Regions from separate parts of the Mesobacillus stamsii genome, predicted to be linked through region 1. Evidence: predicted binding sites of a transcription regulator. Region 1 holds the regulator's gene; each other region holds the start of a gene.
The links. The regulator Rex, encoded in region 1, represses fermentation and respiration genes when NADH is low (regulators of the CRP and FNR family bind a similar motif). The targets are predictions, from matches to a motif close to TTGTGAAATATTTCACAA.

Region 1 (5,514 bases):
CTCGAGACGTTGGCGCTTCCGCTATTCTATTCTACTACTGCTAAAATGTCGTTTTCACGTAGGATCAGGTATTCAGTTCCCTGATACTTCACTTCTGTGCCTGCGTATTTTGAGAAGATGATGCGGTTTCCGACTTCAACTTCAAGAGCAACGCGCTCTCCGTTTTCAAGTACACGGCCAGTACCAACAGCTACGACTTTTCCTTCTTGAGGTTTTTCTTTCGCTGTGTCGGGTAAAACGATACCGCTTGCAGTTTTTTCTTCAGACTCAACAAGCTCGATAATAATACGATCTCCTAATGGCTTGATCAAGTGAAACAACCTCCTCAAATTATATGTAGATTCTTGTTTATTAGCACTCACCTTTATAGAGTGCTAACACAATTTATATAATAATGAATCTCGATTTTTTTTGCAAGCAGGAAGGATAATTTTTTTATAAAATTTTCTAAACAGCTTCTAAACCGTCTTTCTTATTCTTATGTGGGATCGCTTATATGACCGCCTGTTCCCTGGAATTTTGCTAAAAATAGTTAGAAGACAACCTGATATTTGAACTTTCCCAACACTTACTAGTAAAATGGATAGATAGCATTTCTATAATAGCTGCACATCTTCAAATAAACCGATCCTACTAGAAGGAGTTTTCATTTTGAAAAAGGAATACTGGTTCGTCATTATTGCCTATATCGTCATGCAGATTTCCAGCTTGGTCGGTGTACCGTTTGTTGTCTTTATCGGAACTGCCATGGGAAAAAGTCTGGAGGAAATGCAAACCCTCGCGATTCCATACTGGCTAGTGATCAGCTTTTCACTGACACTCTTGATCATCCTTCTAATTTTAAGGAAGGAAAGAACGAAGGACACTGATTTTCGCGACGCTTCTTCACCGGCAAGCTCGGCTGCCTGGGCATTCGGCGGGGTATTTCTTGCCTTGTTTGCCCAGTCGATTGCAGGTACTATAGAAAGCATGCTGGGAATTGAAATGGGCTCAGAGAATACTCAGCAAATCATCAAACTGATTACACAATTCCCGGTTGTCATCCTTGTCAGCTCGATTATTGGTCCAATTCTAGAGGAAATCGTCTTCCGAAAGATTATTTTTGGGAGACTGCACCAGAAAATGAACTTTTTCTTTGCCGCCTTGATCAGTTCCGTTATTTTTGCGTTGGCCCATATGGAGCCTGAACATGTGATCCTATACTCAGCTATGGGATTCACTTTTGCCTTTCTATATGTGAAAACAAAACGGATCATTGTGCCGATCATTGCCCATGTTACAATGAATACAATGGTTGTTATGCTTCAATCGGTATTTCGAGAAGACATTGAGAGAATGATAAAAGAAGCAGAAAAAATTCAAAGCTTTATTGGGGGATTTTAAGTCATGAAGCAATCGCCTATATTTTCAGGCGTTGTCTATATCTTGTTAGGCAGCTTATTTACCTATTTCGCGATCCAGAATGTCAACGAAACAGGCTGGGGGTTTTTCAGCTATTTGCTCGTAGCCCTTGCAACATTCGACTTTGGGTCCGGCATCAGAATGGTCCTGTTCCATTTCAAACTGAAGAATAACCAGAATAAAAAATAGCTCCTTCATCTGAAGGAGCTATTTTTATTCTTCCACTTCCGTTATTTCCGCGTCGGTTGGATAATGCTTCAAGAAATAAATCAACGATTGCAATTCTACTGCGAGATCAATATGATGGATTCTGATGGAAGTCGGTACATTCAGCCTTGCCGGTGTAAAGTTAAGAATTCCCTTTACATTTGCCTGCACCAATCTGTCCGTAATCGACTGTGCCACGGTGGAGGGCACCGTCAGAATTGCAACCTGAATGCCTTCCTCTATAAGAACCTTGTCAAGATCATCCATGTGATAGACTGGTACATCGCCAATCTGTGTTCCCACCTTATTCGGATCAACGTCAAAGGCAATTTTAATTTTCGTATTATTGTTTTTGGAAAAATTATAGTTCAAAAAAGCGGTGCCCAAATTTCCGACACCGATTAGACCGACCTTTGTAAGTTCATCCTGGTCCAGCGTCTTTCGAAAAAAAGTCAGCAGATAGTTTACATTATAACCGTAACCCTTTTTGCCCAAAGCCCCAAAATAGGAAAAGTCCCTTCTGATCGTCGCTGAATCTACTTTGACAGCCTCACTCAGTTCCGCAGACGAAACCCTTTGCTTGCCTGAAGAATGCAAGTTCAATAAAAATCGGTAATAGAGAGGCAAACGTTTTGCCGTTGCTTGCGGAATCTTCATTCCATCGTTGGTCATTCTCAAATCCTCCACCCTGTTTGTATTTCTATTTTATCTTCTCATCTCGCTTAAAATCACCATTTTTCCCGCCGGTTTTTTCTAAAAGATATGTCTTGCCAATCACCATGCCTTTGTCTACGGCCTTGCACATATCATAAACAGTCAGCGCGCATGCAGATGCTGCTGTTAACGCTTCCATTTCTACACCTGTGTTTCCTTTCGTTTTAACTGCTGCAGCAATTGCGAGAGTATAGTCACTCCCATTTTGCTCCCAAGCAAATGAAATGTCTATGCCTGTTAAGGGAATCGGATGGCACATAGGAATAATCTCGGAAGTCTTCTTGGCTGCCATGATGCCAGCAACCTGAGCGACCGCTAGTACGTCGCCTTTTTTTATTTTATTTTCGGTAATTCTGCCATATATATCTTCATTAACGGTAATGCTTGAATGGGCAACTGCCGTACGGACGGTCTCTGGTTTTTCACTGACATCGACCATCTTCGCTCTTCCCTCATCATTAAAATGCGTAAATTCTGCCATGCTCAAGCTCCTTTCAACCAAATAATACACTATTTTCACAAACTTGTGTGTGAACTTTGTTTCTATCCTTACATGTTAAGGCTGAATGTCTCCCCTCACAAGCAAATATTGCCGAGCCCTTTAGTTTGGGTTACACTATCCATAAGGCATTAGAGGTGAAAAAAAAAATGATTTTATTACAAGTTAATCAGCTCTCAAAATATTTTGCGGCTGATCTTATTTTAGCGAATATTAAGTTTGAAATACAGACTAATGATCGAGTTGCCCTGGTCGGCAGGAATGGTGCTGGAAAATCAACCCTGCTGAAAATCATTGCTGGCTATGAATCACATGACGGTGGAGACATCATCCGCCCGAAAGGCACATCGATCGGCTATCTTGCCCAGAATACCGGACTGGAATCCGAGAAAAGCATCTGGGAAGAGATGCTCGCTGTTTTTGACGAATTGCGCAGCATGGAAAAAGAGCTGCGGCGGCTTGAGGAGACCATGTCTGATCCTGGAATCCTTTCCAATGAAGCAGAGTATGCTAGAATTTTGAAAGATTATGACCTTTGTCAAGTTCAGTTCAAGGAGCAAGGCGGTTATCAATACGAAGCAGATATTCGTTCGGTCCTTCACGGCCTGAACTTTCAGTCTTTTGATTATTCCACAAAAATCTCCACTTTAAGCGGTGGACAGAAAACAAGGCTTGCACTCGCTAAGCTGTTATTAACGCATCCTGACATCTTGATCCTTGATGAGCCGACAAACCATCTTGACATAGATACACTTTCTTGGCTTGAACAGTATCTTCAAGGCTATGATGGGGCCATTTTGATTGTTTCTCATGATCGTTATTTTCTCGATAAGGTAGTGAACCAGGTATACGAAATCTCCCGCCATCAGCTGACGAAATTCCCAGGAAATTACAGTTCGTATTTGCATCAGAAAGCCGCAAATTACGAACGCGACCTGAAGCTTTATGAAAAACAGCAGGATGAAATCTCCAAGCTTCAGGACTTTATCCAGCGGAACCTTGCCAGGGCCTCGACAACAAAACGCGCCCAAAGTCGCCGGAAGCAGTTAGAGAAGATAGACCGAGTGGACAGGCCGTTAGCTGACGAAAAATCCGCTTCCTTCAGCTTCCAGATCGAGCGCCAGAGCGGAAATGATGTCTTGAGAGTGGACGCCCTTTCAGTTGGCTATCACAACCAGCCCGTGTCAAAGGATATTACCTTCCATCTTTCTCGCGGTGATAGTACGGCACTGGTCGGACCTAATGGTGTTGGAAAGTCGACATTGCTGAAAACCATTGTTGAAAACCTGCCATCGATCGCTGGCAGCATCCAATATGGCTCCCATGTCTCGATCGGCTATTATGACCAGGAACAGGCAGAGTTGAGTTCGAATAAACGGGTTTTAAACGAGCTATGGGACGAGCACCCGCTGAAATCCGAAAAGGAAATCCGCACCGTATTGGGCAACTTCCTGTTTTCAGGCGATGATGTGTTAAAAATCGTTTCTACCCTGAGCGGCGGTGAAAAAGCACGGTTGGCACTTGCCAAGCTGATGCTGCAAAATTCCAATTTTCTCATTCTAGATGAACCAACAAACCATCTCGATCTGGACAGCAAGGAAGTTCTAGAGAATGCTTTGATTGATTATCCGGGCACCATCCTGTTTGTTTCCCATGACCGTTATTTTATAAACAGGATCGCCACAAAGGTTCTGGAGCTGAACCGCAGTGGGGCAACAGAATATTTAGGTGATTATGATTACTACGTCGAAAAGAAATTAGATCAGGAAGAACTGAAGGCACTTGCCAGACAGGCTGCAATAGCGGCTGGCAAGGTTACCGAATCAGTCAAACAGGACAAAACCTCCTACGAACAGGATAAAGAGGCAAAGAAGCTGGAACGTCAGCGCAAGCGGCGTATGGAAGAAGTCGAAGCGCTGATTGACAAGCTCGAGACAGAGGCCGCCGAATACGAAGAATTGCTTTGTGACCCAAACATCTTCCAAGATCACGAAAAAGCAGCAGAAATCCACTCCAAAATCGAAAGCCTGAAAGAAAAAATCGACGAGCTGATGGAAGAATGGACAGAATTGGCATAGAAATGAGAAAAACCGGATATGAATATATCCGGTTTCATATTTTGCTCAAAATGTAATAGTAAAAACCGGGACTTTTTGTTCACACAGTTATTCACATAGGAAAGACTAATTTAAAGGTTATCCATAGAGTTTTCCACATTATCCACAAAAACAAGCTTACTTATCTACTTATCCACAAATATTTGGTGCTAAAAGATTTTTTACCCGCGATTTTGGTTGTGGATTGTGATCTCTAGCCCAGGGTCTCCATTCAGTGTTAACCCCGCTCTTTGCCCTTTCTCGTACATGACACTTCCTGCAGCCGCGATCATTGCTGCATTATCGGTGCATAAGGACAGCGGAGGAATGACGAGCTCCACATCCGAATCGGCAAAAACTGCAGATAATTTTGCTCTCAGTCCTTTATTGGCCGCAACCCCTCCAGCCAGCAACACTTGTTTTACACCGTATTCCTTAACTGCCTTTTGCGTCTTCGTGACTAAAACATCAATAACACTCTCCTGAAAGCTGGCTGCAAGCTCTTCCGGAACAATTTCTCCTCCTCGTTGCTGTGCATTATGGACAACATTGATCACAGCGGATTTCAGACCGCTGAAACTGAAATCATAGGACCCT
Region 2 (5,514 bases), on a different contig from region 1:
GGCTTGATAATATTCTGATGCAAAACCGGTTTTCATGCTGATTACCAGTGTAATCCCCAATGTTATGGTCAGCAGGAGGGAAAATAAGGCGCTGCCGACAAACAATGTGAGAATATTTGGTTTTGCTTGGCTTCGCAGCGTCATGAACATTTGCACAAGAAACATCAGGATGCCTGTCAATGTTATCATTCCAGGAATAAGAGCATCCTGCGGATGAAGATAAAGTGCCGTTGCAAACGTCACGATTCCCAAAGCTGTAACGGCAAATTGCCAAAATCCAAATTTTTCGCTCCAGATAGTCGTCAGGAAAGCGACAGGAACGAGCTGGTACATCGCGCCCATTGCAACCATCAAGGCCCATCCAAGGACAAATAAATGGGCAGCAGACCAAATGGCGGGCAAACGGAATGTGCCTGTTATCAGCATGTCACCGTTCAGCAGGATCAGCACCTGGGAAGAAATCAATGCAACCATACTAAAGAGGATGAAGGAAAAAGGAAGCTTACTATTAGTCTCGTTGCCACTGCTTTGCTGAACCATTTCTATCACCCCGCTTTTCGGGAAATCGTCACACGATAACTTCCATCATTCTGTTGTTCTGTTAAGTACAAATAACCCCGTTCATCCAGTTGTTCGAACAAAAACATCGGTCTTCGGTCATTAAGGATCGTCAGTGTCTGTCCCTCAGGGAGCTCATCTAGGGCAGCGAGCGTACGGATCATAGGCTGTGGAGGCTCCAGACCTCTATTATCGAGAATCATCTTATTTCCCTCCCGTTTTGGTAAAAACGATTTTATAATGCTTTGCTTCGATCTTTTCAGCTTCGTGATCAAACCCTTTTGCCTTTAAAACTCCATAGAGGGGAACAGGTTTGAATGGGGCATGAAGCACAAGCACATCATTCAAGTGCAACTCTGCGATCGCCTCCATAATTTTCTGGAAAGGCTCCAGTTTGTTATTGATTTCTTCTCTTACATCTAGTTCGATCGTTTTATGTTCCATTGGATTGACCTCCTCGTTACGATATTCGGCATAGTTAAATGATAACCATTTTCAATACTTGCTTCCGTGATGCGAATCACTTTATGAGAGATTTTTTGGTTTTCAAAATAACTCTTGATGCAATTTTTCATGGTCGATCAGGTAGGTGCCATCCAAGTCAAGACTTATACATTCCTTCTTCTTTAAGTAAGTGATCGTCCTGCTGACCGTTTCCCGCGAGGTACCAATCATATTGGCAAATTCTTTATTTGTGAAATGGGTGGTCAATTTATAGCCATATTCCAGTCTTTCGCCATTTGTTTTGCATAGTCTCAGCAGTAGCATAATGATTTGCTCGTACGTATTATGAAGAATTTGTTCTTCCAGACGAGCTTGCAAATCAATGATTTTTTCGCCGAGAACCCTGAATAACTTGATGGAAAGCTCTGGATAGGACACAAGAATTTTTTCGAACTTTGAAATTGGGATAACAATCATCTGTGTGTCTTCCATCATTTCTGCATGTGCTGGATACTGGCCTTTTCTAAAGAAACCGGCATGAGGGAACATTTCCCCAGCCTCCAAAACGGAAACAATTTGTTCCCTGCCAGATGAATCCGTTTTATAAATTTTCACCTTTCCTGTATGAATGAAGAACACGCGGTCAAGCGGGTCGCCCTGCATGAACGCATACATTTTATTTTTAAAAAATCGTGGCTGGGCAATTTCTACAATCGGATCAAGATCCTCAAGAGACAATTCCTTGAAAATTGGAACTGTCTTTAATTGCTGCCTGATCTGTGATAGATGCATATCGATCTGCTCCTTATTTCGGTTTATGTTTCTACTATTAGAATTTATCAACTGCACAGGGAGCGCAAAGTGACCTAAATCATCATTTGAAGTTTTGATGAAAATAATTCTCACTGCTGTGTGAAATATCACACCTACAGCATGAGGTAGTTCACAAACACTATCTTCCTTTCGCTTTATGCTTAGTTTGTAAACCAAATTAGGAAGGGGATGCAGGGAAGATGGAGATCCAACGTGGAACATCCACAAAAGCAGTAGTCAAGAAAAATAGAAACTCACTGCTGAAATCTGTACTCATATTTACTTTATTAGTAAGCTTTACAGTACTCCTGACAGGGGGATACTGGATTTTTAAAGAAATGGCTCCAAGGCCGCTTGAAGTCACGAGTGAAAATGGCGATGTCATTTTCACGAAAGATAGCATTGTCGGAGGCCAGGCGGTATTCCAGAAATATGGCCTGATGGATTATGGCACCGTGTTGGGACATGGGTCATATATGGGCCCAGACTATACGGCAGAAGCACTTAAGATATACACAGAAGCGATGCAGAATTTCAGATCTCAGGAAAAATATCAGAAAGACTTCCATGATTTGAATAAAGATGATCAGTCGATCGTTCGGGAACGAGTCAAGAAAGAAATGCGAGAGAACCGTTATGATTCGGAAAAGGATCATCTGGTGTTGACGGACGCGCAAGTGTTCGGGCATCAAAAGGTTAGGGAGTTTTACCATATTATTTTTACAAAAGGGGACGATTGGGGACTTAAGGCAGGCTTGATCCAGGAAAAACATATGCCGGATGGCGAGCGCGCTTGGGTAGCAAAGGGTGACCAGATGGAGCAGATTTCTGATTTCTTCTTCTGGACAGCGTGGTTATCAAGTACACAAAGACCTGATGATACCATCACTTATACAAATAACTGGCCATATTATGAAGATGCAGGAAACACAATGTCATTCTCGGCCGTCTGGTGGAGTGGTGCAAGCGTAACCTTATTAATTTTCTTTGTAGGCTTGATCCTATTTGTATTCTATCGCTATCATCTTGGTATGAAGGAAGCTTACACGGAGGGGAATTTCCCTACTATCGATTTGAAGAAGCTGCCGCTGACTTCTTCGCAAAGGAAAACAGCCAAATACTTTGCAATCGTATCTGTTTTGTTCTTTGTCCAGTCCATGTTTGGAGCATTATTGGCACACTATTATATCGAACCTGATAGTTTCTTCGGCTTAAAATGGATCCATGACATTCTGCCATTTAACATTACGAAGGGGTTTCACTTGCAGCTTGCTATCTTCTGGATTGCGACAGCCTGGCTTGGAATGGGAATTTTCTTGGCACCGCTAGTTGGAGGTAGTGAGCCGAAGCGTCAGGGATTGCTGGTAGATGTTCTGTTTTGGGCTTTAGTCGTCCTCGTCGCTGGCAGCATGATTGGTCAATGGCTTGGTGCCAATGGTTACCTTGGCAACAATTGGTTCCTGCTTGGGCATCAGGGCTGGGAGTATCTCGAACTTGGCCGTATCTGGCAATTCATCCTCGCTCTTGGAATGCTGATTTGGTTATTCATCGTATTTCGAGGCATCAGAAGTGGATTGAAGCGGGAGTCTGACAAAGGTGGATTGATTCACCTATTATTTTATTCAGCAATTGCTGTCCCAGCATTTTACTTTTTTGCCTTCATGATCAATCCAGGAACACACTATACTTTTGCCGATTACTGGCGCTGGTGGATCATCCACTTATGGGTAGAAGGTATTTTCGAAGTTTTCGCAGTCGTAGTGATCGGTTTCCTAATGGTGCAAATGAAGCTTGTAACAAAGAAATCGACTGTAAGAGCATTATACTTCCAATTGATTTTGTTGATGGGAGCAGGTGTCATCGGGATCGGGCATCACTATTATTACAACGGATCAGCTGAAGTATGGATTGCTTTGGGTGCAGTCTTTTCAGCACTTGAAGTTATTCCATTGACTTTGTTGATCTTAGAGGCATATGACCAGTATAAAATGATGCGTGACGGCGGCGTGGATTTCCCTTACAAAGGCACGTTCTGGTTCTTGATTTCCGTAGCAATATGGAATCTAGTTGGTGCAGGAGTACTTGGCTTCCTGATCAACCTGCCGGCTGTAAGCTTCTTTGAACACGGACAGTTCCTTACTCCAGCGCACGGCCACGCTTCCATGATGGGCGTATATGGCATGTTTGCTGGAGCAGTATTGATCTACTCTTTACGCAATATCGTCAAACCGGAAAAATGGAATGATAATTGGGTGAAATTCATCGTCATCATGCTGAACGTTGGTTTGGCAGGAATGGTATTCTTTTCCTTGCTGCCGGTTGGCTATCTTCAGCTAAAAGAAGCTTTCTTTAATGGATACGCAGCTTCCCGTTCAGCAGCATTCCTGCAGCAGGATACCGTTCAAATGCTGCTGACCTTAAGGGCCATTCCTGACACGATTTTTTTGATAGGTGTAGCAGCCCTGGCAGTATTCAGCATAAAGGCACTTTTCAATCTGCGAAAAGTAACCCACAAAGAAGAAGAAAAGCTCCCGGTTAAAGACCTGGCAGTGGAAGAAGAATAAACTAAGAAACCGCAAAGCAAAAAGGCTTTGCGGTTTCTTAGCTTAATCGCGCTCCGCCCAATGAAGTCAGCAATCGACGGTTCTGACAAACAAAAACATATGCATTTCCGACTATGAGTCTTCTTGGGTATTTTTTTCACATTCAAAACAAAGCAATTTACCATGATCAGATACGCCATTTAAAAAGCCTTCCAGGCAATAAATTTCTTTTCCGCATTCATTACAGCTTCCAACCAGTTCTTTCATGTAGATCCCTCCCTACTAAAATAATTCTTGTTCATGCCCGTAGTTCCTTTATAAATAGAGATATTTTTCTGTTGGAAGCCAGGTAGTTAGCAATGAGGGATGTCATAGGAAAACTGTGACTGCGCTCACTACTTGAGTTGCGATGCAGTCCTATAATGAAAAGGTAAAGGAAAAACAGATTCGAAGGAGAGATGGAAATGACTTTTCATGCAATTATCAATGTTCCAGATTATGCACCAAGAGAAAAACACCCTATTATATTCCAAAACTTTGATTCACTTAAGCCGGGAGAATTCATGCAAATCGTCAATGATCACGACCCAAAGCCACTTCAGTACCAGTTCATGATGGAGCGCCCCGAAGCTTTTTCATGGGAGTATCTCGAAGAGGGCCCGGAAACATGGAAAGTTGCAATTGGGAAAACAAAATAAAGATAATAACCGAAATATAAACTTTGACTCCATTAAAACAACAGGCCATCCTGTTGTTTTTTCTTAATTTCGTGAACCAAAATATCAGAAAAGTATGATAAGATGATGGAGACTGATAAGATGGGGTGAGATGGATGAATGAAGGAAAACAAACAGAAAAAAACTTTTTAGATTATGTAAAGAAAATGGCCGCCTATAAGGAGGCGCTTTCTTTGATTTATTGGGATTTAAGGACTGGCGCACCTAAAAAGGGAGCAGCCCAGCGGTCCGAAGTGATCGGTGTTCTTTCATCTGAGGTATTCAATATGTCAACATCAGAAGAAATGGCATCATACATAGCGAGATTGTCAAATGAACAAAGTCTATCAGAAATTGCTTTCAAGACGTTAGAAGAGTGCAGAAAGGACTATAACCGCAATAAGAAAATTCCTGCAGAAGAGTACCGGGAATATGTCATC
Region 3 (5,514 bases), on a different contig from region 1:
GAAAGGGAAGCAACTTGCTCGCGGATTGCCGCAACAGCCTGCTCCTTCTGCTGCTCGATTTCAAGCTTCGCAGATACCTTGATTCTTTCCGATTCAGTGCGTGCCAGTGTGATGATTTCCTCGCGCTGAAGATCGCCCTGTTTCTTTGCATTTTCAATTAAGCCCTGTGCTTCTGTGCGTGCCTGCTTCAGCATGTCACGCTGTTCTTGCAAAAGTTTCTGTGCTTCCGCACGTGTTTTCTCTGCAGTCCCGATTTCGCCAGCAATATGCTCTTCCCGTTCCTTCATGATGCCCATCAACGGACCCCAAGCGAACTTCTTAAGCAATGCTAACAAAATAAGGAACATAACAAGCTGGAACAAAATATCGCCTGTGTTAAGGCCGGTTGCCGCTCCCAATACAAAATTCATTGTTAACACCCTCGATTCACTCCCTTCAAACGTTGTACCGTGGTTAAAGGTCCAACATGCGTTATTTCAGCTAAAAGCCGACGCATAAGGCTGCCAAGTTTCAAACTCCGGGCTTGCCTTTTTTTTATACGATTGCTTGCATTTCGATTTTTCAGGTTAAATGGTGCCAAAAGTCTACATAGTAGAATGGCGAAGGTTCGCGCGGAATGATCTTCGCCATCTTACATTCTTATAATGTATTAACCACCAATAACCATGAACGCGATAACGACCGCGATGATAGGAATCGCTTCAACTAACGCAACCCCGATGAACATAGTAGTTTGAAGCATACCGCGAGCTTCTGGCTGACGGGCAATTCCTTCTACTGTACGTGATACGATCAAACCGTTACCAATACCTGCACCTAGTGCTGCTAAACCGATTGCGATTGCTGCTGCTATAAGACCCATTATAAATTTCCTCCTTTAATATATGAAAAAATGTTTTTATTGTTTTGTCCATTAAATGAACAGTTTATATTAATGGTCATTGCTCACTTTATGAGAGAGATAAACCATTGTTAACATGGTGAAGATAAACGCCTGGATGGCGCCTACGAAAACGGAGAAACCTTGCCATACAAGCATCGGCAGTGCTGCGGCCAAGTGTCCGCCAACTCCGGTTGCGAGGCTGGCTGCAAGCAGTCCCAGCAGGATTTCACCCGCGTAAATGTTGCCGTAAAGACGAAGACCGAGCGTGAGCGTATTTGCAAACTCTTCAATAATCTTAATCGGAAACATGAACCAAAACGGCTTAAAGAATTCTTTGCCGTATTCGGCAGTGCCTTTCAGCTTGACGGCATAGTAATGGGAAAGACCTACCACCATGACTGCAAGTGTCAGTGTGATGACTGGATCAGCTGTCGGAGATTTCCACCATAGCTCTCCGTTGTAAGACACAGAGAACGGCAGTCCAAGCATATTGGCAACAAACACATACATTAGCAATGTAATGCCTAGTACATGGAACCTTCCCCCGTCCTTCCAGTCCATCGTGCTGTTGATGATTCCCTTGACGAAATCCATAATCCATTCCATGAAGTTCTGGATTCCTGTCGGTTTCATCGCAAGCCTGCGAGTGGAAAGAACAGCAATGATGAGTACGATCGCGCTTGCTACTGTAATCATCAGCATATTTGCTAAGTTAAAAGTAAGCCCAAATATGTCTATTAATGGAGCTTCATGATGCATCAATTATTCACCTCTCTTCCCCGCTAGTTACGTGATTGATAAGACTGGACAAAAAAATCTATCATAATGACAATATAGGCTGTCATTAATCCCAAAACCGTAAATACAAGGTTAATGCGATCCGGGTATTCCATTGCGACGATTACAGCAAGCGCACCGGTCGCAAGCCTCGACATTGAGCCGAGCGAACGGACCTTTTTCCCCTGTACCACCGAATCCCCGAAGCTGTTCATTTTCCTCGCAAGCAGCCATATATTAAACAGGCTCAGACTTGTACCGAAAATCAATCCTGCAAAAACGGATTGATTGCTTGTAAAGCCATACCCAAGAACATAGACAGCCAACAAAGTAAGTATGTATTTGCGCTGGCGAGTAAACAAGTCCTTGATTTCCATTAATTGTTAGTCTCCCGAAAAGAAGTGTTGGATGAGGCGAAGCATGGCAAACACCCCTGCCGAAAGTCCAATCAGCACTCCGAGTAGTAAAAAAAGCGGTTCTGTACCAAAGGTTCGGTCCAGCCATCTTCCGGAAAATATGCCAATTAAAATGGAGCCTACCAATTGCGATAGAATAGCGGACATGAGTGCCATCGCTTGAAAAGGGTGGCGCATAAAAAACGCATCCTCACTTTTGAGAATGGAACTTTAAGGAGATTTGTTAGTGACTAGTAAACAATATTTTTAACATAAAAAGCTTGCATATCAACATTGAAAACCTTCTCATTTATGCCCTTTGTAAGCATACAATAGGCATATATCAATGTCAATCAATTAGGGTGAAAAAATTCACAAAGTGTTCACGGAGAACGCCATTTCAGTATATAGTATTATACCAGAAAAACACCATGCTCAGCATAGTGTTTTATCTTTTTCTGGGCCGATTTTCAAAAGAAGCTTTGTCAATATAGAGCATCGTTTCGATCATGTTTTCGCGGCCAGCTTTCTTCGCATATACCTTTGCCAAATACACGCCATCCTCTGGTAATTTTTCCAGCGGGAGCTCTTTCGTGACCATCCCCTTTTTTAGCTCCCTTCCCCAATCAAGAAATCCGAGAAAACGAAAATGGTCGGGATCAAAAAGGGCAATTCCAAATTCATCCGCTCCACCGGGGAGATATACTTCGTACCGGTAACCGTTCCCTGTGTCGGCCGGAGCGAAACCGAAGCCCATCACCCGCGGGTAATCTGGTTCCTCGAGGACATACAAATATGGAATGCGGATCGGATGTGTACCGTCATCCAGCACTAGGGTGCCGTCCTTGACTTTGTCATCCAGCAACTCAGGAGTGACCTTCATCGCCAGCTCGACTTCTTTGCTTTCACCTGGTTTGAGCGAAAAGCTCAGCGGCAGCTCCCATTCGATTCCTTTTTGCATTTTCGGAATGGAGAAGGCATAGGAATTTCGCGAGGATCCGGTATTTTTCACTGTTAATTTAGCGCTGTGGCGATGCAGGTTATCGCTCAGCTGGAATTGGCCAAATTGCAGCGAGCCGGGAATGACCAGGCTGTCGGTCTCAATTGCCGCTTCTGTTTGGATCCGGCCTGCCCCTTGTTCAAAAGTCCGGTATGATTTTTCAGAATGATCCTTGATGTCCTTGGCAGTGTTCATGATTGCCGCCTTGATTTCAGCAGGAGTCCAATCGGGGTGCGCCTGCTTGATGAGCGCTGCTGCCCCGGCAATATGGGGCGCAGCCATGCTCGTTCCCTGGAGCGACAAATAGCCTCCGGGAATGGTGCTGTTGATCGCAACCCCGGGCGCCACGATATCCGGCTTGATTTCCCATGTGGATGTTACTGGACCGCGGGAACTGAAGTCTGCAAGGATATCTGTTTCTTCTATTAAATGGATGCGGATCAGCATCGACTTGTTTTTCAGCTGCTGCTTCAAAGCCAAACCCGCTTCTTTGCTGATTGCGGCAACTGGGATCGGCATCGTTTCTTCCAGGTTGCCGAAAAAAGTACCATTTGTATTGTTGTAGATCATCACGCCAATCGCGCCAGCTTCGAGGGCATTCTTCGCTTTTTCGGTAAAAGTTAACGTGCCTCGCTCGACTAGAACGAGTTTGCCTTGAACGTCCGTCATGTCTGATTTTCTGCCGAGTCCGGCAAACACGAGGTGCTCACTCTGGGTAATTCTCCAATTATCCGAACCTTGTAGCAACTCAAGTCTGATTTTTCCCATCGTTCCTGGACTGTCGATGTAGGGGATCTGCATCGGGGGTGTGGAAGCACCAACGGAGATTGCTTTCGAGGCGGTTCCCGGCGATCCGACTGTCCAGCGATTTGGCCCTGAATTTCCCGAAGAAGTGACTGCGACAATTCCCGAGTCCACCGCTTTGTTTATGGCGAGGCTGATCGGCAAGTCTGGACCATTGACATCATTGCCTAGCGAAAGGTTCAGTATGTCCACCTGATCGTTGATTGCTTCATCAATCGCTGCAAGCACCTGCTCGGTCGTTCCGCTTCCGCCTGGTCCGAGCGCTCTGTAGGCTACTATTTTTGCCTCGGGCGCCATCCCCCTCATCCTTCCGTTCGCCGCAATCACGCCAGCCACATGCGTGCCATGAAGAGTGTTCTTGAATCCGAAACCATTCGTTTCCATCGGATCGTTATCGCCATCCACGAGGTCGTGACCACCGGCATAACTTCTCCTTAAGTCTTGGTGCTCGTAATCGATTCCCGTGTCAATCACTCCAACAGTAATTCCCTTCCCCGTCAGGTGGTTCCCTTTTTCATCAAGCAGGCCGTGAACCGCTTCTGTTCCGATCAGTTCAAAGTTATCAATGAAGCTTGAACTGGACTGATAGCGCTTCGGCTGGAGATGTCCCGCATTCTCCACTTTGTATGTATGGACTTCGGACACAAATAGTACTGCTTGCGTTTCCTCCAGCTGCTTCAGCTCCGAAGCTGGCCCTTGAACCGAATAGCCATTGATTGCCTGTGTGAACACATGTCGAAGTTTTGTATTTTTGAACTTTTCCAGTTCCTTTTTGACGTGCTGTTCCTCCACCGGCTGCTCCGTTAGCACAATGGCGATTTTTTCAGTATGGGGATCTTCACGCGGTATCGGCGGATGCTGCAGCTTTTGTGGCTGGAAGGCAGCAAGGAGCAGCAAGACTGGAAAAAGTAACAGGTATGAACGCTTTGGCAAGACAGATCCCCCCTTTTTCCGTTATCGTGTCAATTTACAGCCACTATTATGCAGCGCCATTTTTCCAAAATAAGGAGGTTTATGCAATTATCCCGATTTCTTGCTCCATTATCTAATTTGAGCGGGCAATTATCTTCATTTCCGGTGCAATTTAAGCGGAATGATACCCTTATGCGGGCATTTCCTCCTCGATAAGGGCATCTCTCTGGCGGAATGATACCCTTATGCCGGCATTTCCTTCTCTATAAGGGCATCTCTCTGGCGAAATGATACCCTTATGCGGGCGTTTTCTCCTCTATAAGGGTATCTCTCTGGCGGAATGATACCCTTATGCCGGCGTTTTCATCTCCATTTGTCGTTATTCTCCAAAAACAAACACCCCTTTTTTAAAAGAGGTGTTCTGTTTGTTGCTTATTTATATGGTTTCGGGCGCTTTTCTGTTTGGTTAAAGTAAAAACGGATTGCTTCGCAGATTCGTTCGGATGCGCGTCCGTCTCCATATGGATTGGACGCTTTGGCCATTTTTTCATAGGCTTCACGGTTTGTCAGCAATTCAGTTGCCATCTGATAGATTGGCTGTTCTTCGTTCCCGGCGAGCTTCAAAGTACCTGCTTCGATTCCTTCCGGACGCTCGGTCGTATCGCGGAGAACGAGGACGGGTACACCGAGGGACGGCGCTTCTTCCTGGACACCGCCTGAGTCGGTTAAGATTAGATAGGCGC
Region 4 (5,514 bases), on a different contig from region 1:
CAACGGACTAAATAACAACAGCTTAATGAAGCAATGTACCGTTCAGCCAATTTGGAATGTAAGCACGGAACGTCTATGGAATTCCATGGACACAGGGAGGCTAAGTTACCAGCCAATGGCGAAAGGAGCAGCAGCCAGCCTATTCTCGCTTGATTTAACAATGTACCCAAGGGAAACCCGAAAAAGCAGCTGTTGGATCATTGAAGGAACGGAAAAAAATGCTGTAGAATATTTGAATAAGCTCCTTTTAAAAAACACACTAGCAATTCCCGATGAAAAGTGATACTATAGGTAAGTCGTATGCACGAACCTAGCTTGAATAGTTTGGAGGGAAAATACATGCGTGTAAACATTACATTAGCTTGCACAGAATGCGGAGAGCGCAACTATATTTCTAAAAAAAATAAGCGTAACAACCCAGATCGTCTTGAGCTTAAGAAATACTGCTCTAGAGATAAGCGCGCGACAGTCCATCGCGAAACAAAATAAGCAGCGGGAATTTTCCCGGCTGCTTGTTTTGTTGTTTTGAATTGTCGAGTGTTGCTGCATATAGGGATCCTTTCATATAAATCTTGTAAAAGCAGATAAAAATCAAAACTTCTCCACTGGGGTTTTGAATGGTATGGTTAATACATAATGAACAAAAAATTAGCGAATATTGTCTGGGGGAAAAAGGCATGGATGCCAAAAAGAATCTTAGAAAGTCGATAATGGAAAAACTTTTAGAACTAAAACGGCCAGAATACGAGGATCAATCCTATCAGATTGCCCAACAGCTATTTCAGTCTAAAGAGTGGCTGTCAGCTAACACAGTGGCCATCACTGTGTCGAAGCCGCCAGAAGTGGATACTTTTCAAATCATCAGAAAGGGATGGGAGCAAGACAAAAGAATCGTCGTCCCGAAATGCGAACCTGAAGCACGGGGTCTTGATTTCCGGGAAGTGAAGCGTTTCTCCCAGCTTGAAACAGTTTTTTATGGACTGCTGGAGCCAATTGTTGCCGAGACAGCTTCAGTAGGTCGTGAGGAAATTGATTTGGTGGTAGTTCCGGGACTTGCGTTTTCATCCAGCGGGTATAGACTTGGATTTGGAGGAGGCTATTATGACCGATTTCTGTATAACTACCAGGGAATGACTGTTTCCTTAGCTTTCACAGAGCAACTCGTTGCTGAAGTTCCTGTAGAAAACCATGATATTCCCGTACAGAAAATTATCCATAGCAAAGGGGTACTTACAATTGGAGATTGACCAGGTGTTCATCATTGGGTTTATCGCTGTAGTTGCTTCCGTCTCTGCCTATTTTCAGCTGCTTAAACCATCTGGAGCTATTGCGGCTTTTTTGACGGGCGTTTTTATTTGGGCGGGATTTGGAATCAAGGGATTGATCCTATTGGGAGTTTTCTTCCTTACTTCCAGCCTGCTGTCCAAATATAAAAGTCATCGCAAGCAACAGCTCAGTGAATTACATCAAAAGGGAGCTGCAAGAGATTGGGCACAGGTGGCAGCGAATGGTGGTACCGCAGCACTCGCTGGTCTAGGGAATTTCCTTTTACCTGACCCCATCTGGACCATTGTCCTGGCAAGCTCCCTTGCAAGTGCCAATGGAGATACATGGGCTTCGGAGCTAGGCGTTTTAAGCAAAGTCCAGCCATTATCGGTCAAATCCTTTAAAAGAGTGCCAACAGGAACTTCAGGTGCGATTTCTGCTGTTGGAACGGCTGCAGCAGCGGTGGGATCCTTGTTGATTGCTCTCACTGCAGCTTCCTTGTTTCCGTTAGGGCCGGGCTGGACAGGGATCATTTTTCTTTTAGGTGTGGTTGGAACGATGATCGATACCTTTCTTGGAGCCTATCTTCAGGCGGAATTTGCCTGCGTTACTTGCAATCGGCTGACTGAAAAAACAATCCATTGTTCTTTGCCAACCCGTCATGTTTCTGGGATAGTAAAGCTTGATAATGATGCTGTTAATTTTCTTTCCTGTTTTACAGCAGCATTGGCGGGAATAGTATTATACATCATTTTCTAAGTACGGCTAAAAAAACCGGATGGAATGGGAATATACTGTTAATAATGATAACCTGTGTACTATGTTAACATCATGATATATTCATTGTGAAATATTGTACAATTCATTAAAAATGAGGAGGAAATACGAATGAACAATCGTGTAAATCGTGTTGTACTGGTTGGAACCGGCTTAGTTGGATCAAGCTATGCATTTGCGATGGTCAACCAGGGTGTCACTGCGGAATTAGTTCTTGTCGATCTGAATAAGGAAAAATCCGAAGGGGACGCCATGGATTTAAATCACGGAATGGCGTTCGCCCCTTCACAGACGAAAATATGGTTTGGTTCATATGCTGACTGCCAGGATGCAGACCTGGTTGTACTTTGCGCCGGTGCAAACCAAAAGCCCGGCGAAACAAGACTGGATCTGGTGGAGAAAAACACGAAGATATTTAAAAGTATTGTAGAGGAAATTATGTCCAGCGGTTTTGACGGAATTTTTCTTGTTGCGACCAACCCAGTTGATATCCTTTCCTATGCTGTCTGGAAATTCTCAGGACTTCCAAAAGAGCGGGTAATTGGTTCTGGGACCATCCTTGATACAGCCAGATTCAGATTTTTGCTTGGGGACTATTTTAAGGTAGATTCGCGTAATGTCCATGCTTATATCATCGGCGAACACGGAGATACCGAACTGCCTGTGTGGAGTCATGCGGATATTGGCGGCAAGTCCATCGCCAAAATGATCAATCAGAAACAGTACAGTCATGATGACTTGGAGGAAATCTTCACGAATGTACGGGATGCCGCCTATCATATCATCAAGCGCAAAGGGGCAACTTATTATGGAATCGCGATGGGTCTTGTCCGCTTGACGAAGGCCATCCTGCAGGATGAGAACTCTATTTTGACAGTTTCCGCCCATTTGAATGGCGAATACGGACATGATGATATCTACATTGGAGTTCCTGCAATTGTCAATCGTAATGGAATCCGGGAGATCGTGGAATTATCGCTGGAAAAAGAGGAACAGCAAAAATTTGATCATTCAGTAGAGGTTTTGAGAAAGGTCATGGACCCTGTGCTGAAAGCTTAAGGAAAGGGCTGTCTACTATGCAGCCCTTTTCTTTTATTTAAAATATCTATCTTTTTTGGAATGAAAGGATAAAAAAGTGCTATTGTTCTTAAAATAAAGGGGGAGGGATCAATATGGTAAGAAAAGTGATTTCGATTTTTATGCTTGGTCTGGCAGGATACCTTGTATTCGAGAGTCGATACAGGGTAATGAATATGCTTCTGAGAAGCCGGCTTTTGCGCCGGGTGGCAGTTGGTTCAATCATGGGGCTACCGGGCATCAGAAACAAAATGATGAATTCTTTATTTTCAGGACATTCGGAGTTCCAGTAAAAAGACCTCATAAGGTCTTTTTTTCTGTTATTACTGCCTCTTTCTACCTGGCAGGGAGGTTTTAGTTTATAATATTTTGGAGAGAAAAAAACAGAATCCTACATAGTGGGTGGATCTGGGAGGGAAAGCAGGGGAGAAATTGGCTTTTTTAGAAGAGTATTTGTTTTGGAAATTGGCAAAATTCCTGGTTGGAAAGCAGGAGTACCGTATACTTCACGTATCCGAGGATCAACAGGAATTGTGGCTGGAAAAGACCGAAAACAAGCAAACGCAGGTTGTTCGCCTGCTACAATATAATCTGGAATGGAGCAACTGGATTCAGCGCGACATTGTCTTGCTTGCTGACAATGGAGAAAAAATTCGCAGGAAGTTGGCAAAACGAGAATTAACAATCTTAAACGTTTATTTTAGTGCCTATCCACCTGTGGACGATTATGAATTTCGACTTGCCAAGCCATATCTTTCTGTAAATGGAAAGGTAACGGTGGATTCCGTTTTAATAGAAAGGTCCAATGCAATGGAAGCTTTCGAGAAACTCGGGAGCAGATACGATCTTCCATTGCGAATGGATTTTTCCAAAGAGTATTCTGAAGAGGATATCGAGACGATTAAAAAAAACACCATACAAATTGCAGCAGATAGGGCAAAAGCAGAACAATCAGTCTTTCAATATGGGAAACCTTTTTTCACTTATGTATTCATTGCGATCCAGATAGGGATGTTTCTGATCTTAGAGGCAGCGGGAGGGAGCACGGATACTTCCACCCTGATTAAGTTTGGCGCGAAATTCAATCCGCTAATCCTTGAGGGTGAATGGTGGCGCTTTTTCACGCCAGTGATCATTCATATCGGTCTGCTTCATTTGTTTATGAATACCCTGGCTTTATATTATTTAGGAACAATGGTTGAACGACTATACGGGAATGGCCGCTTTTTCGTTATTTACATTTTAGCAGGTTTCAGTGGAGTGCTGGCTAGTTTTATTTCCAGCCCGAATCTTTCGGCTGGTGCTAGCGGTGCGATTTTTGGCTGTTTTGGAGCTTTGCTGTACTTTGGTGTAGCAAAACCAAAGTTGTTTTGGCGAACTCTCGGTCTGAATACCCTTGTTGTACTCGGAATTAATCTCGCATTTGGATTTACGGTTCCGGGAATCGATAATGCTGGCCACTTAGGAGGACTGGTTGGAGGATTTGCAGCAGCAGGGATCCTCCATCTCCCAAAGAAAAGACGCATTCCACTGCAAATTTTCTTCCTAGCAGGGACGATCGTGATAATCTTTTTTTCTTTACAATATGGTTTTAGCGACAAAGCGGCTAGGGTCGATGAACGGTCGATCTTGGTGCTTGCAGAGCAGCAGGTTAACGACGAGAAATATCAACAGGCAAATGATCTGCTAACCGAGTTTGGCAAATCAGAACCACTCTCATCAGAATCGTTGTTCATGCTTTCTTTTACAGAAATTAAGCTGGAGAGGCTGGAAGAGGCGAAAACCAATCTCCTTAAAGTGATTGAAATGGAACCGGAGTTTCATGAAGCGTACTATAATCTTGCCTTGATCTTTTTACAAGAAAACAATCTGGATCAGGCCATTATCTATGCTAAAAAGGCTGTTGAGCTGAATCCGGAAAAAGAAAGCTATAAAAAGATACTTGAACAGATTGCGGATCTTAAAGACGCTGCTTGAGAATAATGCTTTCCCTAGTATTCGTCTGCGTGACAACCAGCAGATGGCTTTTATCTTTGGCAATCAAAATCAAAGGCATGGTACTGCCAATTGGGTCAATGGTAGTGCCATCGCTTTTTTTTATGCCCAGATAATAATACTTATACAATCCTTCCCATAACTTTCCTAGTATATTTGCTGTTTCCTGCTTTGTAAACCCAGTGAAAGGCTGATCTTCATATCTCCTGATTGTGTCGAGCGGGATAGAAAGATAATCAGACACTTTGAACCTGAAGGTGTTTTCTGCATGTTTTAAACTTAGCTCAAGTCTGTTTCTTACACTTTGGTCAAGTACTCTTTTCCATTCTTTTTCCTGATTGCTTTTGGCTATGGTGAAGGATTGGAGCGGGCTGAATGGAGAGTCGATTACATAGATCA

Region 2: J2S25_RS01135 (nitric-oxide reductase large subunit) is a predicted target of Rex. The motif match lies at 1,913-1,930, and genes of this name have one in related genera.
Region 3: J2S25_RS10200 (AtpZ/AtpI family protein) is a predicted target of Rex. The motif match lies at 2,416-2,433, and genes of this name have one in related genera.
Region 4: J2S25_RS09125 (L-lactate dehydrogenase) is a predicted target of Rex. The motif match lies at 2,110-2,127, and genes of this name have one in related genera.

The regions. Positions count from the first base shown of each region.
Region 1 covers NZ_JAUSUN010000025.1:2,747-8,260, reverse strand. Annotated here, with positions in the region: gene groES (co-chaperone GroES) at 27-311, opposite strand; gene J2S25_RS16010 (CPBP family intramembrane glutamic endopeptidase) at 652-1,383, shown strand; gene J2S25_RS16005 (YdiK family protein) at 1,387-1,590, shown strand; gene J2S25_RS16000 (redox-sensing transcriptional repressor Rex) at 1,615-2,280, opposite strand; gene moaC (cyclic pyranopterin monophosphate synthase MoaC) at 2,309-2,803, opposite strand; gene J2S25_RS15990 (ABC-F family ATP-binding cassette domain-containing protein) at 2,971-4,899, shown strand; gene tsaD (tRNA (adenosine(37)-N6)-threonylcarbamoyltransferase complex transferase subunit TsaD) at 5,100-5,514, opposite strand, start outside.
Region 2 covers NZ_JAUSUN010000001.1:211,015-216,528, reverse strand. Annotated here, with positions in the region: gene J2S25_RS01155 (hypothetical protein) at 1-540, opposite strand, end outside; gene J2S25_RS01150 (DUF2249 domain-containing protein) at 546-761, opposite strand; gene J2S25_RS01145 (DUF2249 domain-containing protein) at 763-1,002, opposite strand; gene J2S25_RS01140 (Crp/Fnr family transcriptional regulator) at 1,105-1,794, opposite strand; gene J2S25_RS01135 (nitric-oxide reductase large subunit) at 2,016-4,379, shown strand; gene J2S25_RS01130 (hypothetical protein) at 4,491-4,625, opposite strand; gene J2S25_RS01125 (DUF2249 domain-containing protein) at 4,823-5,056, shown strand; gene J2S25_RS01120 (carboxypeptidase M32) at 5,191-5,514, shown strand, end outside.
Region 3 covers NZ_JAUSUN010000010.1:64,810-70,323, forward strand. Annotated here, with positions in the region: gene J2S25_RS10180 (F0F1 ATP synthase subunit B) at 1-410, opposite strand, end outside; gene atpE (F0F1 ATP synthase subunit C) at 650-862, opposite strand; gene atpB (F0F1 ATP synthase subunit A) at 932-1,642, opposite strand; gene J2S25_RS10195 (ATP synthase subunit I) at 1,666-2,037, opposite strand; gene J2S25_RS10200 (AtpZ/AtpI family protein) at 2,044-2,253, opposite strand; gene J2S25_RS10205 (S8 family serine peptidase) at 2,504-4,792, opposite strand; gene wecB (non-hydrolyzing UDP-N-acetylglucosamine 2-epimerase) at 5,204-5,514, opposite strand, start outside.
Region 4 covers NZ_JAUSUN010000009.1:581-6,094, forward strand. Annotated here, with positions in the region: gene J2S25_RS09105 (hypothetical protein) at 1-283, shown strand, start outside; gene rpmG (50S ribosomal protein L33) at 340-489, shown strand; gene J2S25_RS09115 (5-formyltetrahydrofolate cyclo-ligase) at 678-1,247, shown strand; gene J2S25_RS09120 (DUF92 domain-containing protein) at 1,237-2,025, shown strand; gene J2S25_RS09125 (L-lactate dehydrogenase) at 2,155-3,102, shown strand; gene yqgO (protein YqgO) at 3,216-3,413, shown strand; gene J2S25_RS09135 (rhomboid family intramembrane serine protease) at 3,553-5,097, shown strand; gene J2S25_RS09140 (hypothetical protein) at 5,081-5,514, opposite strand, start outside.